Regions from separate parts of the Rhodococcus sp. PD04 genome, predicted to be linked through region 3. Evidence: riboswitches for the same ligand, from Rfam matches in the RefSeq annotation. Region 3 holds a riboswitch; each other region holds the start of a gene.

Region 1 (3,205 bases), on a different replicon from region 3:
AGCAGCGCGCTGCCGGTACGCACCTGGATTTCCCAGCTGCACCGGCACCTGCATCTGGGTGAGCCCGGCCGGATCTACAGCGAACTGGCCGCCTCGTGGTTGTGGGTCATCGCTCTGGGCGGGGTGTACCTGTGGGTGCAGCGCTACCGCACCCAGCGCACCCGCACCCGGCAGTCGGCGCGACTGTGGACCTTCGACCGCACAGCCCGGGGCCGCAACCGCACCCTCGGCTGGCACGGCACCACCGGCATGTGGATCGCGGTCGGCTTGATCTTCCTGTCGGCCACCGGGTTGACCTGGTCCACATATGCCGGGGCGAATGTGGGCGAGTTGCGTACCGCGTTGAGCTGGACCACCCCGACGCTCGATACCACCCTCGGCGTCTCGGACACCGCGCCTGCAGCCGGTGGACACGACGGCCACGACGGCCATACTGCCGCTGTTGCCGATGCGGGCGCACTCGGTCGCAACGTCGGCGCTCTGGACCGCGTCCTTGCCGCCGCTGCCGAGCATCGGGTCACCGAACACGTCGAGATGAGCATCCCGGCCGACGGTCACACCGCCGTCACCGTCACCGAAACCCGCCAGCCCTGGCAGTTCGTCACCGACGCGGTCGCGATCGACCCGGCCACCGGGGCGGTGACCGCCACCAACACGTTCGCGGACTGGCCGCTGGCCGCCAAACTCACCACCTGGGGCATCGCCTTGCACATGGGCATCTTGTTCGGGCTGTTCAACCAGCTGGTGTTGCTCGCTCTCGCGGTCGCGTTGGGCACGCTGATCGTGCGCGGCTACCAGCTGTGGTGGCAGCGTCGCCCCACACGCGGATCGCGCCGGGTGGCGCGCCCACCGCTGCGTGGGACGTGGCGACGCCTGCACCCGGTCACCGTCGTCGCGGTGGTCGCTGCTGCGGTGACCGTCGGGTGGTTCGCTCCGCTGCTGGGCCTGAGCCTGCTCGCATTCCTGCTCGTCGACGTCGCGGTCGGTCTCCTGCGGCGCCGGCGTTCGCCCGAGCACTCCCCCGAGGCGACCTCCGCGACCGGCTGAGTCTCGCTGTCTCCGGCTCGGCGGCTCGGACCCTTCCACCGGGTATGGGCCGACCGGGCAGTCCTCACACTCTCGAATTCGTAGGCAGAGGAACGCATTCCGGGCTTGGTAGAGCGTCGTCGCGCCCACGCATGCCGAGGAAAGAGGCGATCCTTGTATAGTCGGCGCTGCGATCGGTTCGCCGCATGTCGTCGTGAGGAGCCCCGAAGACCTCGTGTGCGCGCCGAAGCACCCGATGCCGACAGGTATCGGGTGTGAGAGGGAACCCGGTGGGAATCCGGGACTGTCCCGCAGCGGTATGCAGGAACGACCGCCGTCACCGAGCACTGGACCAGCAGGGTCCGGGAAGCGACGGCCACTAGGTCCGTCCCCGACGCAGTCGGGAATGGGTGCCTGCAAGTCCGAAGACCTGCCGATCGTGTCGGGCACGCCGTGCCCGACGGTATGCCGCCTCGTGGAATGGGCGCGCGCCGATCGGCAACACCTTCGACCACGGGTCGAGAACACGGGGCTCGTATCGGGATGCGCGTTCGTCGGGCGGTAGACCACCCAGCGACGAACACCGGAGAAAACCTGATGTCTGCTCCGACAGCATCCCCGTTCACTGCCACCGTACTCGGCTCCGCACGCATCGGACCGAACCGCGAATTGAAGAAGGCCACCGAAGCCTACTGGGCCGGGCGCCTCGACCGCGCGGGTCTGGAATCGGTTGCCGCGCACCTGCGCGCCGACACGTGGTCACGTCAGCACACGGCCGGGCTGGACTCGATCCCGGTCGGAACGTTCTCGTTCTACGACCACGTCCTCGACACAGCAGTCATGCTCGGGGCGTTGCCTGCCCGGGTCGCGGGTAACCCCGACGACCTCGACCGTTACTTCGCCGCCGCTCGCGGCACCGACGAGGTCGCCCCGCTCGAGATGACCAAGTGGTTCGACACCAACTACCACTACCTCGTCCCTGAGATCGGACCCGACACCGTCTTCGAACTCGACGCCACAAAGATTCTGGGTGAGATCGCGCAGGCACGCGAGCTCGGTGTGCCCGCTCGCCCCGTGGTCCTGGGTCCACTGACGTTCCTGCTGCTGTCGAAGCCCGTCGACGGGCAAGGACCGTTGCTCGACCGTGTCGACGAGCTCGTTTCCCTCTATCGGGACCTGTTGGCGCAGCTCGCCGACACCGGGGTCGACTGGGTACAGCTCGACGAACCGGTGTTGGTCCGCGATCTCGACGCACCTGCCCTCGATGCGATCGGACGGGTGTACAACGCGCTGTCTCAGTCACAGAAGCGGCCGGCGATCCTCGTCGCGTCGTACTTCGGCAGCCTCGGGCCGGCGCTCGAGCGGCTCGCACACACCGGAGTCGAAGGCCTCGCCGTCGACCTGGTAGCCGGTACCACCACCGGAATCGCAGGTCTGCCCGAGCTCGCCGACAAGCTCATCGTCGCCGGTGTCGTCGACGGCCGCAACGTCTGGCGCACCGACCTCGAACAGGCATTGGCGACGCTGGCCACACTGCTCGGTTCCGCAGCCGACGTGGCGGTGTCGTCGTCGTGCTCACTACTGCACGTGCCGTACACGATCGATGCAGAACCGGATCTCGACGAGTCGCTGCGCACGTGGTTGGCCTTCGGCGACGAGAAGGTCTCGGAGATAGTCACTCTCGCTACCGCTCTGCGTACGGGGCGCGACGCCGTCACCGACGAACTCGCCGCTGCCCGTACCGCCGCGCAGGTACGAGCGTCGGATCCGCGTCTACGCAACGATCGGGTGCGCGGTGTCCTCGCCTCGATCTCCACCGATCGCACCCGCACCCCCGCCGATCGACGGCGCGAGATCCAGCGTCGCCATCTCGATCTACCACTGCTGCCGACGACCACGATCGGCTCGTACCCGCAGACGACCCGCATCCGGGTGGCCCGTGCCGCGCTGCGCAAAGGCGAGATCGACCACGGCGAGTACGTGCGGCAGATGCGCGACGAGATCGCCGAAGTGGTTGCGCTGCAGGAGGAAATGGGACTCGATGTCCTGGTGCACGGCGAACCCGAGCGCAACGACATGGTGCAGTACTTCGCCGAGCAGCTCGACGGATTCTTCGCCACTGCCAACGGCTGGGTGCAGTCCTACGGCACGCGCTGTGTGCGGCCGCCGATCCTCTACG
Region 2 (3,205 bases), on a different replicon from region 3:
GCGTTGCGGAACAGCGTCTGCATCTGCAGGCCCGCGATCCCGAGAGCTGCGCCGACCGCAAGGGCGGTGACGGTGCGCGGCAGGCGCAGATCGCGTATCACCATGTCCCAGCGCGTATCTGTCGCGGAGCCGCCGGACAACACCCTCACGGTCTCGGCGAGCGGGACTGTCACCGATCCCAGGGTCACCGACAGTACCGTCGCGACGGCGACTGCGACCGCGAGAGCCACGAACACGACGGTGACGCGGCCTGCCCGAGGTGATGCGTCCAGCCGCCTATCGACCGCGGGCTCGGGTGTCTTCAGCACGGCGGTCATGCCGGCAGTTGCCGATAGAACGTGAACTCGTGGTCGGGCAGGAGATCGGGATGCAGGATCGCGACGAGATCCGCCAGGATCAGGTCGGGACGCAGCACGCCGCGCTCGTAGAAGTCGTTACCGCCGTTCGGTCCGAGTGCCTTGTTCGCGTTCCAGACCCGGCCGGTATCGACCGCGGCGAGCGATCCGTAGCGTTCGTCGTCCGCGAGAGCGTCACCGATGGAGGTCCAACTGTTGACCACCAGCCAGGTCGGAGCGTCGGCGGCCTGCGCGACCACGGCTTCGAAATCGAGGGGAAGCGAACCGGTGGTCGTCACGTCCTGCCACGGCCACTGCGCACCGGCATCGCCGAACAACCGGCCCATGTAACTGCCGCCGGAGGACATGTACCAGGTGCCCTGCGACATCCCGCCGAGCAACACGGGCACGGTCTCGACGTCGGCGGCCTTCGCCGCGACGTCGAGATACCGGTCGCGGATACCGTCGTAGACCTCGGCGGCCCGAGCTTCCGTGCCGGTGAGCGCAGCCACGACCTTGATCCACTCGGCTCGGCCCAACGGGGACGCCTCGAGCCATTCGGCGTTGGCGACCACGCCGATCCCGGCCTCGCGCAGCTGCGTGTAGGCGGGGTCGTCGGTGCCGCCGGTCATCACCACTTCGGGTGCGGCCAGCACGACGGCCTCGGTGTCGATCGAGGCACCTGCTGCGTATTCGGCGATGTCACCGGAGGCGATGCGCTTGATCACGGTGGTGTCGGAGACGTACGAGCCGTTCGAGACGCCGGTGAGCACATCGAGTTCGTCGAGCGCGGTCACCAGTGGCAGGTGGGTGGTCGAGCCGGAGTACAGGCTCGTGATCGGCACCTGGATCTGTTGGGCTTCGGCCAGCTCGCCCGCCAGCTCCGGGGCGGGTGCCCCGCACTTGACCAGCACGTACGACTCAGGTTTTGCGCCCGTGAACGGTTCGTTCACGGTGAGCACCTGGTAACTCTTTTCGTAGGTAATGGAGAAGTTCTCGGCGTCGACGATCTCGGACTTGTCGGGGAAATAGTCGACCGACGGGTCGAAGTCGGTGATACACCCGTCCGAGGCGGCGTTCTCGGTATCGGATCCCGCCGTCGAACATCCTGCGAGCAGAAGGCTCGCGGCGGTCAGCGCGATCAGGAGCTTCGGGAAGGCTGCGCGTACACGCATGGCGATTACGCCCTCTCTCGGGGAAGTCCGCCCCGGGCAAGGAGGTACGGCGACGTGAGTATCTGGCTCCCGGAGATCGTTCTCCGGTCACAGTGGCGGGACCGCGCCGGAATCACACCGGCTTCCTCGGGCGTCGTCGCAATGACGTGCCGAAATTAGCACACCCTGTCAGATGGTCGGTTTTGCCCTTTGTGCACGGTTAGGCACGACGGCGAGACATGAGGTGTCATGCAGGGACAGGGCCAGACCCCGCTTGAAAGTTCGAATGCCTCGGCCCAGCTATCGGTGTGAGGTCGGCAGGAGCCCGATTGCTGTGGGCGCGTGCTCTCGTGTGTTTCGGCCAGACTCCCGTTACTCCGCCCCACGTGTGCGGCAGAACTCCGACAAGCGAGGAGCATCAGGCATGTCGACGGAACGAATCTCGTCCCTCAGAACATCAGACTGCTCCCTTGCTTGAGTGAAGTCCGACTGCTGCGACGAGTCGCTGGCACAGCCGGTCGAGGGCTTCGATGATGGGTATATCGACGGTGCCGTAGTGCAACTGGCGGCTCGGTTGCCGGTCGGCGAGGGCAGCGAACTCGATCAGATTCTGTTGGGCCGTGCACATCTTCTCCGGCGCAGACAGCGCTGGGACATCACGCAGGTCGTACCGGCAGAGCGGCTGCACACGTCCTGGTCGCTGGGCGGGGTCGCGGGGGCGGCGCTGCGGACATCGCCACGGCACCGCGATATTGCCCATCCATGTGGTGCCGGTCCACGGAACTTGCCCGCACCCGGGACACACCGTCCGCAGATACACCTGATGGCGCAGGCAGATCGGCAGCAGCGGATTCGCCCAGCCTGCGTGCCACCACGGATCTGATTCGACCAGACAGCGGGGACAGTACCGCGCCCCCGCGGGATCGGGTCGAATCTGGCAGTGGTGAACCAGGTAGCGGGCCGCGGCGGCATCGATCGGTGTCCCCCACAAAGCGAGCGACAGCTCACCCATGGGGACGCCGAGGTAAGCGGCGATCCGCCGCTGATTCGCGCTCAGGTAGTCGAGAACGCGGTGATAGGCGACCGGACCCTGCACCACCTGCAACTCCCGCAGAATCTGCAGCGGAGAGAGCCGATACCGCGCACCGACGCGCATCAGCCATCCCGGCAGGTACTCACCGCGGTGCAGGTGCACGGTGATCGGCCACCGCTCCACCCACATCGCCACGACTGTCTCTGGACCTCGGGTGGTGTCGGGTCGAGGTGCGCTGGGCTCAGCCCGTGCGGGCAGCGGATTCGCTGGCATTGTCGACGGTCGCGGTGGTGATCAGCTCGGCGGTGACGGTTTCGACGCCGGTGGCGATCGCGAGATACGAGACGCGGTCGAGCAGGTTCGTCAGCGACGCGATCCGCCCTTGGGTGCGGCGGTGCACCAGCCGGGCGTGCTCGCACAGCATCCCGGCGCGGGCGTCGGCGAGGATGAGGTGGTCTTCGGCGGTGCGCAGCAGCGCGAGCCAGCCGCGCATCCCGGTGTCGGTGTCGATGCTGAACGGGGCGACCGGGCAGCGGGTGGCGCGGCGGCTGGTCTGGGCGTAGACGGTGTGCTCACCGAGCAGGCCTTCGTCGAAGAAGCGTTTGGCGGTCAGATTCACCCCGACGTAGACGAAGGTGGCGGCCATGTCGTTGGCCAAACCCTTGAGATGGTTGGACACCTCC
Region 3 (3,205 bases):
GGGCCTGGGTGCGGGTGAGCACGACCGTCTGCACGAGTTCGGGGACGGTCAGCTCGGTACCCAGTGCCGCGGCCGCCGCGGCGTAGGCGGGCACACCGGGTGTGACGTCCCAGGGCACGCCCGCGGCGTCGAGTCGTCGCGTCTGTTCGGTGAGCGCGGAGTACAGCGACGGGTCGCCGGAGCACAGCCGCACCGCATCGAGGCCGCGCCGGTGTGCGTCGACGAGATGCGCGGTGATCTCGTCGATGTCCAGGTGCTGCGTGTCGATCAGTTCGGCGTCGTCACGACAGTGCGAGAGGGTCTCGGCATCGAGATAGGTACCGGCATACAGCACCACCGGGACCTCGCGGAGCAGGTTCACCGCTCGCAGGGTGAGCAGGTCGGCCGCTCCGGGTCCGGATCCGACGAAATGGACGGTCATCGTTCGCCTTTCACTGCGCTCCATTGCACGATCGGTCGCTGTGCACGCCAGCCGGTGAACGTTCCGATGGGATCTGCGTGTTCGACGGACAGACGCGTGAGTTCACCACCGTGCGTCTTCCACCACTGCACGAGGACGGACTCGGTCTCCAGGGTCACCGCATGCGCGACCAGCCTACCGCCGGGAAGCAATGCTTCCCAACAGGTGTCGAGCACACTGTCACGACTTCCTCCCCCACCGACGAAGATCGCGTGGGGTGTCCCGAGACCGGAGAGCGCCTCGGGGGCTGCGCCTCGAACGACATGCACGGTCGACGGCACACCCAACGCGGCAGCGTTGCGTTCGATCGCACCGGCACGCCGTTCGTCCTTCTCGATCGCGAACGTGCGGCAACGGGGATCCGCGCGCGCCCATTCGATTCCGACGGACCCGGCACCCGCACCGACGTCCCACAGCAACTCCCCCGGTCGCGGTGCGAGCGCGCACACGGCCGCGAGACGTACTGTTCGCTTGCTGAGTTGTCCGTCGTGTTCGAACAGGGAGTCGTCGAGACCGGGCAGCACCGACAACCCGGCAGGTCCGTCGACCTCGATGCACAGCAGACTCAAGGACCGGACGCCCGTATCGGTCAGATGGGCCGCCTTCGCATCGATCCGGGACTCGTCCGCCGCACCGAGATGCGACAACACCGCGACCCGTGAGTTCCCGAAACCGGCGGCCTTCAGGAGCGTCGCAACATCCGCGACACGTGCACCGTCGACGAGGACGACGAGTTTGCGTCCGCGCGTCAGAACTCGGCGCAGAGCGTCGATCTCGCGCCCCACGACGGTCACCGTCTCGCACTCCTCCGCGGACCAACCCATGCGTGCGCGGGCCAGTGCCACCGACGAGACCGCCGGGATCACCTCCACGGCGTCGCCTCCGAGGCGCCGGATCAGTGTGGTGCCGATTCCGGAGACCAGCGGATCACCGGACGCGAGCGCGACGACGTCCTTGCCGGCGTGCCGGTCGAGGAGGTCGTCGAGCCCGGACAGGAGCGGCGACGGCCACTCCTCGCGCACCGCTCCGCAGGCAGGAACCAGATCGAGGTGGCGCCGGCCGCCGAGCAGGACCTCGGCTGCGAGAATCCGCTCCCGGACGGTGGACGGCACACCGGACCATCCGTCCGCCCCGATTCCGACAACGGTGATGCCTGTCGTCTGTCGCATCGGTCCCATGGCGGTGAACCATAGCCCAGGCACGGCGGCTACACTCGGCCGCGGCAAGGCAATCGAAGGTGCCCCTCACGGGGATAATCGGGAAGCCGGTGAGAATCCGGCACAGGCCCGCTGCGGTGACCCGGGAGTCGTCGATCATGCGCATCCGCGCAGCCACTGGACCGTCCGGTCCGGGAAGGCGATCGCACGGCGTCCGACCGGGAAGTCCGAATACCGGCCTTCGAACAGCTTGCCGCGAAGAACATCCCAGCGGGAGCCTGTGGAGGTCGAAGTGCATGTGTATCCGTTCGGCGCGGTGGTCGGTTCCGACGACCTCGCGCTGGCCCTGACCCTGTGTGCGGTGTCGCCGTCGATCGGCGGTGTGCTGGTGCGTGGAGAGAAGGGCACCGCGAAATCGACGACGGTGCGTGCCCACGCCGCACTGTTGCCGCCGGTCACCGTCGTGGACGAGTGCCGGTTCTCGTGCGATCCGGACGCTCCCGATCCGTCCTGTCCGGACGGTCCTCATCCGGCCGATACGGTCTCGCATGTCCGGCCGGTTCGGCTGGTGGAACTGCCCGTCGGCGCGGCGGAGGATCGCGTCACGGGAGCGTTGCATCTCGGCAAGGCGCTGGCCGACCGCACGGCCGAATACGAGCCCGGTCTTCTGGCTCTGGCCCACCGCGGTGTGCTGTACGTCGACGAGGTCAATCTCCTGCACGACCACCTGGTCGACCTGCTGCTCGACGCCGCGGCGATGGGTCGCTCGACCGTCGAACGTGACGGGGTCTCCGTCGAGCACGCCTCCCGATTCGTGCTGGTCGGGACGATGAATCCCGAGGAGGGTGAGCTTCGCCCGCAGTTGCTCGACCGCTTCGGACTCGCGGTGGACGTGGCCGCGCCGCGCGACCCGCACGTGCGCGCCGAGATCGTGCGGCGGCGTATGGCCTTCGACGCCGACCCGGCCGGATTCACCGCGCGGTGGGCGGAGCGCGATGCCGAGTGGTCGCGCCGCGTCGTCTCCGCCCGTGAACTCGCCGCACAGGTCGTGCTGAGCGACGACGCGCTGGTCTCGATCGCCGAGGTGTGCGCGGCCTTCGACGTGGACGGCATGCGCGCCGATCTGGTCACCGCCCGCACGGCGATCGCACACGCGGCCTGGCACGACCGCCGCGAGGTGACACGTGAGGACATTGCGGCAGCGGCCCGACTCGCCCTGCCGCACCGTCGGCGCCGCAACCCCTTCGACGCCCCCACCAGCAGCGACGATCTGCTCGACGAACTGCTCGGCGGAGACGATCCCGATCCCGGCCCCGACGACGATCCCGGTGGTGGCGAGAGCGCACCCGACGACTCGGCGGCGGAAACGTCCTCCGGCTCGGGTGATCGGTCGTCCACCGGCCTGGCATCAGCATCGGATCCGTTTCGCGCCACAGTGTTCTCCGTCGATCGGGTCGGGCGCGGAGCGGCCGGTCGCCGGTCGCGGGCGGTCACCACGATCGGCCGCACCGTAGGCAGTCGCCGAGGCGATTCCGGTCCCGTCCACCTCCCCGCCACGATCCGCGCGACCGCCTTCGCCGATCGGGAT
Region 4 (3,205 bases), on a different replicon from region 3:
GATAGCGGTGGCGCCACCCGCAAGCAGAACCACGGCGAGAGCCCCCGCGGTGCGGTCGACCCACACACGGGTACCGAGGCTGCGGGCGAGATCGTCACCCAGAGCCAGAGCATTCAGCGCGCGGGTCAGGCCCACAGCCAGGACGACGCCGACGGCGATGAACGGCGCTACCGCGGCCAGAGCTTCACTGTCCGAACGGGTCAACGATCCCACCACCCAATAGCGGAAGTCCTCCATCGTGGAGGCGTCCTGGAGCGTGATCATCGTGGTGACCGCGCCCAGGAGCGCGGTGAACGCCGACCCGGCCAGAGCGAGCTTCACCGGCGTGGCACCACCCAGACCGAGCGAGCCGAGCATGTAGACGAAGACTGCGGCCACCGCAGCTCCTGCGAAGGCGAACCACACATAACCGGCAGCGCTCGTGATGCCGAGACCGACCATCGCCGAGACCACCGCCAGCGCCGCGCCGGCGTTGATGCCCAACAGTCCGGGTCCCGCCAAGGGGTTGCGGGTCAGACCTTGCATCACCGCGCCGGCGACGCCGAGCGCCATCCCGGCCAGCAGGCCGGTTACGGTCCGCGGGATGCGGATATATCGCACCGCACGCTCGACGTCGCTGTCCGCCGAGCCTGTAACGGCCTCGACGACGTCGGAGAGGCTGACCGGCAGGGTGCCGAGCAGGACCGAGCCGAGGGTCACGGCCACCAGAACAGCCGTGGCCACCGCGAGCCCGAGTAGGCGAGTACGGTTGCCGCTCAGCAGGCCGGAGCGCACGACAGGCGCGCCGGCAGCCGTGGCCGGACCGTCCGCAGATCGCTCGGGGGTCGTTGCCGCCGTCGTCACCGCCTACCTCACTCGCCCCCGTCTTGTCCGGTCTCGTCCTGGATGGCCGGGGCCAGGTCGGGGTGCAGCAGCGAAGCCAGCAGCTCGATTGCATGGGCGATGCGGACTCCGGCGGCGCGGTCAGCGAACAGGAACGGATGCACGGCACCGTTCTGCACCGCCGACAGGCCCGCGAGCGCCGGGTTCTGCATGATCGTCTGCGCCTCCTCGGCGCCGTCCTGGCGGGTATAGGAGGCGTCGCAGCAGGTGCTGGTCAAGATGACATCGGGGTCGCGACGGATCAGCTCTTCGAGGTCGATCGCGACGTGGCGTCGCTCGACGAGGTCGGCGAAGGCGTTCACGCCCCCGGCCTGCGCGATGATCTGGGTACCGAAGTCGATGCCACCGGCGACGCGGATGCCACCGCCCTCGTCGAGTAGGACGATCGCGACGCTCGGGCGGTCCGCCCCGGCCAGCACCTGGTCGACCGCCGCGATGCGCTGCTGTTGATCGGCAATGACCTGCTCGGCGCGCTCCTCGACGTCGAACAGGGCCCCGAGGTCGCGCAGGTCGTCATAGATCGTCTCGACGCTCACGGTGGCGGGGTCGATCGCCTCGTCCGACAGTCCGTCCGCGCTGGGGCACAGCGGGCTGAGGATCCAGCTCTGTATGCCGAGCCGGGTCAGACTCGCCCGCGTGCCGAAGCTCTCGTCGCCGGCGCCGTCTTCGGTGAACACGTTGTTGTAGCCCGACAGGATGAAGTCGGGCCCGGTGGCCAGAAGCGCCTCACGACTGGGGAGCTTCTCGACGTACGGCACCTGCTCCTGGGCATCTGCGTACTCGGGCAGAACCTGAGCGTCGAGGAAGGCGGTCTCGATCAGGCGGTCGCTGATGCCCAGCGCATGCGCGATCTCGATGGCCGGCTGGTAGGCGGCATACACGCGCTCCGGTGGCGCTTCCACGGTGACGTCGATCCCGCAGTTCTCGACGGTCATGGAGTCGGCCGACGCGGCGGTCTCCTTCTCGTCTGCGCCACATGCGCTCACGCTGATCAGCGTCAGACATGCGGCGGCGACGGTCAGCGTCCGACGGTTCAGCGGAGTCATGCGACGGCCCTCCTTTCGAGGCGCTGGGGGAATCGGCACTCGGGCAGGATCGAGGCATGGAGGGTGCGGGTCGCAGCGACCTGATCACTGATTCCGGGTGCGTGGGCGATCGCGATGGCGCGCCCTTCGACAGGATCCGGACGCCGAGGAGGTACAGCGGAGACAGAATGGGAGAGAGATGGGTGCACGGCTTCGCGCAGCCTTTCTCGGGGTAGGCCGCCCCGATGCCGAAAGGTACGAATGGGGTGAGTATCTGGCTCGCAGACGCTTGTCGAAGCGCCGCTCACAGTGGCGGTACCGCGCCGGATTCACACCGGCTTCCTCGGATCCCATCGTGATGGACGCACTGAGGCTAGCAGGAGCCGACCATGCCCGATTTGCCGGCTCGGCCGAAGTAGGGGCCGGGGGCGGTGCAGGTCGGTGGTGGTGCAACGCCACTCGAAGGGCGTAGCGGTTGTGTCCTGTTCGACGCCGGTACCACCGCGGTGCGGGAGACCGAGCTCATCGCCCTGCCCTGTCGCGAAACCGGAGGAGAGACCCGAGGGGCATCAACGCTATCCTCGCGGGGTGGACTCACGGATGCCGGTGCTTGCGCAGGTGCGCGGTGCTGCCGTGGGGTCGGTGTCGGGGGCGGTGAGTATCGCCGCCCATGGTGTGGCCGGTGGCGGGATGCCGCCGAGCCAGTCGGCGGTGGTGTTGCTGCTGGCCGCGTGCGCCGGCGTCGGTGCCGCGGTCGCCGCCGTCACCGTGCGCGATCGGAACTGGTTGTTTCTCCTCGCGGCACTGACTGCCGGGCAGGTGGTCGGGCACACCACCCTCACGGTGGTCGACGACCACGCGCACGGGCTGGAACTGTCGCCCGCGATGATCGCCGCCCACCTTGCCGCTGTTGCAGTCTCCGCCGCTGTGGTGCGCGCCGTCGAAGATGCGTGTCTGCACGTGTTGGGGGCGTTCACCCGCGTGATGCTGGTGCTCGTTTCTGTCCCGCCGGTGCGGACCGTGGTGTGGTCGGCGACCCCGGTCTATCGGGCGACGCTGTCGTTGTGGTTGTTGGCCGGCGCCGCCGCCGGTACCCGCGGACCGCCGACCGCGGCGTAGCCGACCTTCCCTCCCTGATCCGCCTGCTGCGCCGTCCCCGGCGCGGGAGAGCACGCGATCGCCGAGGGGTGGGTCCGACTTTCTTCTTCCGCCGCCCCGCCTCCGCCCCCTGATAGGTGCCGGGTGTAGGGCGTGCGTGCCCTCAGCGGCATCGACCGGATTCGATCTGCCAAGTCCCC

Evidence for each region. A riboswitch is a leader RNA that binds a small molecule or an ion and turns the genes downstream of it on or off. The one in region 3 is predicted to bind cobalamin.
Region 1: linked by a shared signal. The riboswitch ahead of metE (5-methyltetrahydropteroyltriglutamate--homocysteine S-methyltransferase) and the one ahead of U9J23_RS19205 (VWA domain-containing protein) in region 3 are both predicted to bind cobalamin.
Region 2: linked by a shared signal. The riboswitch ahead of U9J23_RS26230 (ABC transporter substrate-binding protein) and the one ahead of U9J23_RS19205 (VWA domain-containing protein) in region 3 are both predicted to bind cobalamin.
Region 4: linked by a shared signal. The riboswitch ahead of U9J23_RS26185 (ABC transporter substrate-binding protein) and the one ahead of U9J23_RS19205 (VWA domain-containing protein) in region 3 are both predicted to bind cobalamin.

Annotation. Positions count from the first base shown of each region.
Region 1 is NZ_CP142144.1:415,545-418,749, reverse strand. Features, by position in the region: gene U9J23_RS26175 (PepSY-associated TM helix domain-containing protein) at 1-1,047, shown strand, start outside; cobalamin riboswitch at 1,276-1,460, shown strand; gene metE (5-methyltetrahydropteroyltriglutamate--homocysteine S-methyltransferase) at 1,624-3,205, shown strand, end outside.
Region 2 is NZ_CP142144.1:428,264-431,468, forward strand. Features, by position in the region: gene U9J23_RS26225 (FecCD family ABC transporter permease) at 1-317, opposite strand, end outside; gene U9J23_RS26230 (ABC transporter substrate-binding protein) at 314-1,510, opposite strand; cobalamin riboswitch at 1,547-1,669, opposite strand; gene U9J23_RS26235 (TniQ family protein) at 1,947-2,711, opposite strand; gene U9J23_RS26240 (ATP-binding protein) at 2,764-3,205, opposite strand, start outside.
Region 3 is NZ_CP142143.1:4,188,156-4,191,360, forward strand. Features, by position in the region: gene U9J23_RS19195 (cobalt-precorrin-4/precorrin-4 C(11)-methyltransferase) at 1-421, opposite strand, end outside; gene cbiE (precorrin-6y C5,15-methyltransferase (decarboxylating) subunit CbiE) at 418-1,638, opposite strand; cobalamin riboswitch at 1,679-1,874, shown strand; gene U9J23_RS19205 (VWA domain-containing protein) at 1,898-3,205, shown strand, end outside.
Region 4 is NZ_CP142144.1:419,338-422,542, reverse strand. Features, by position in the region: gene U9J23_RS26190 (FecCD family ABC transporter permease) at 1-843, opposite strand, end outside; gene U9J23_RS26185 (ABC transporter substrate-binding protein) at 852-1,928, opposite strand; cobalamin riboswitch at 2,156-2,289, opposite strand; gene U9J23_RS26180 (hypothetical protein) at 2,508-3,026, shown strand.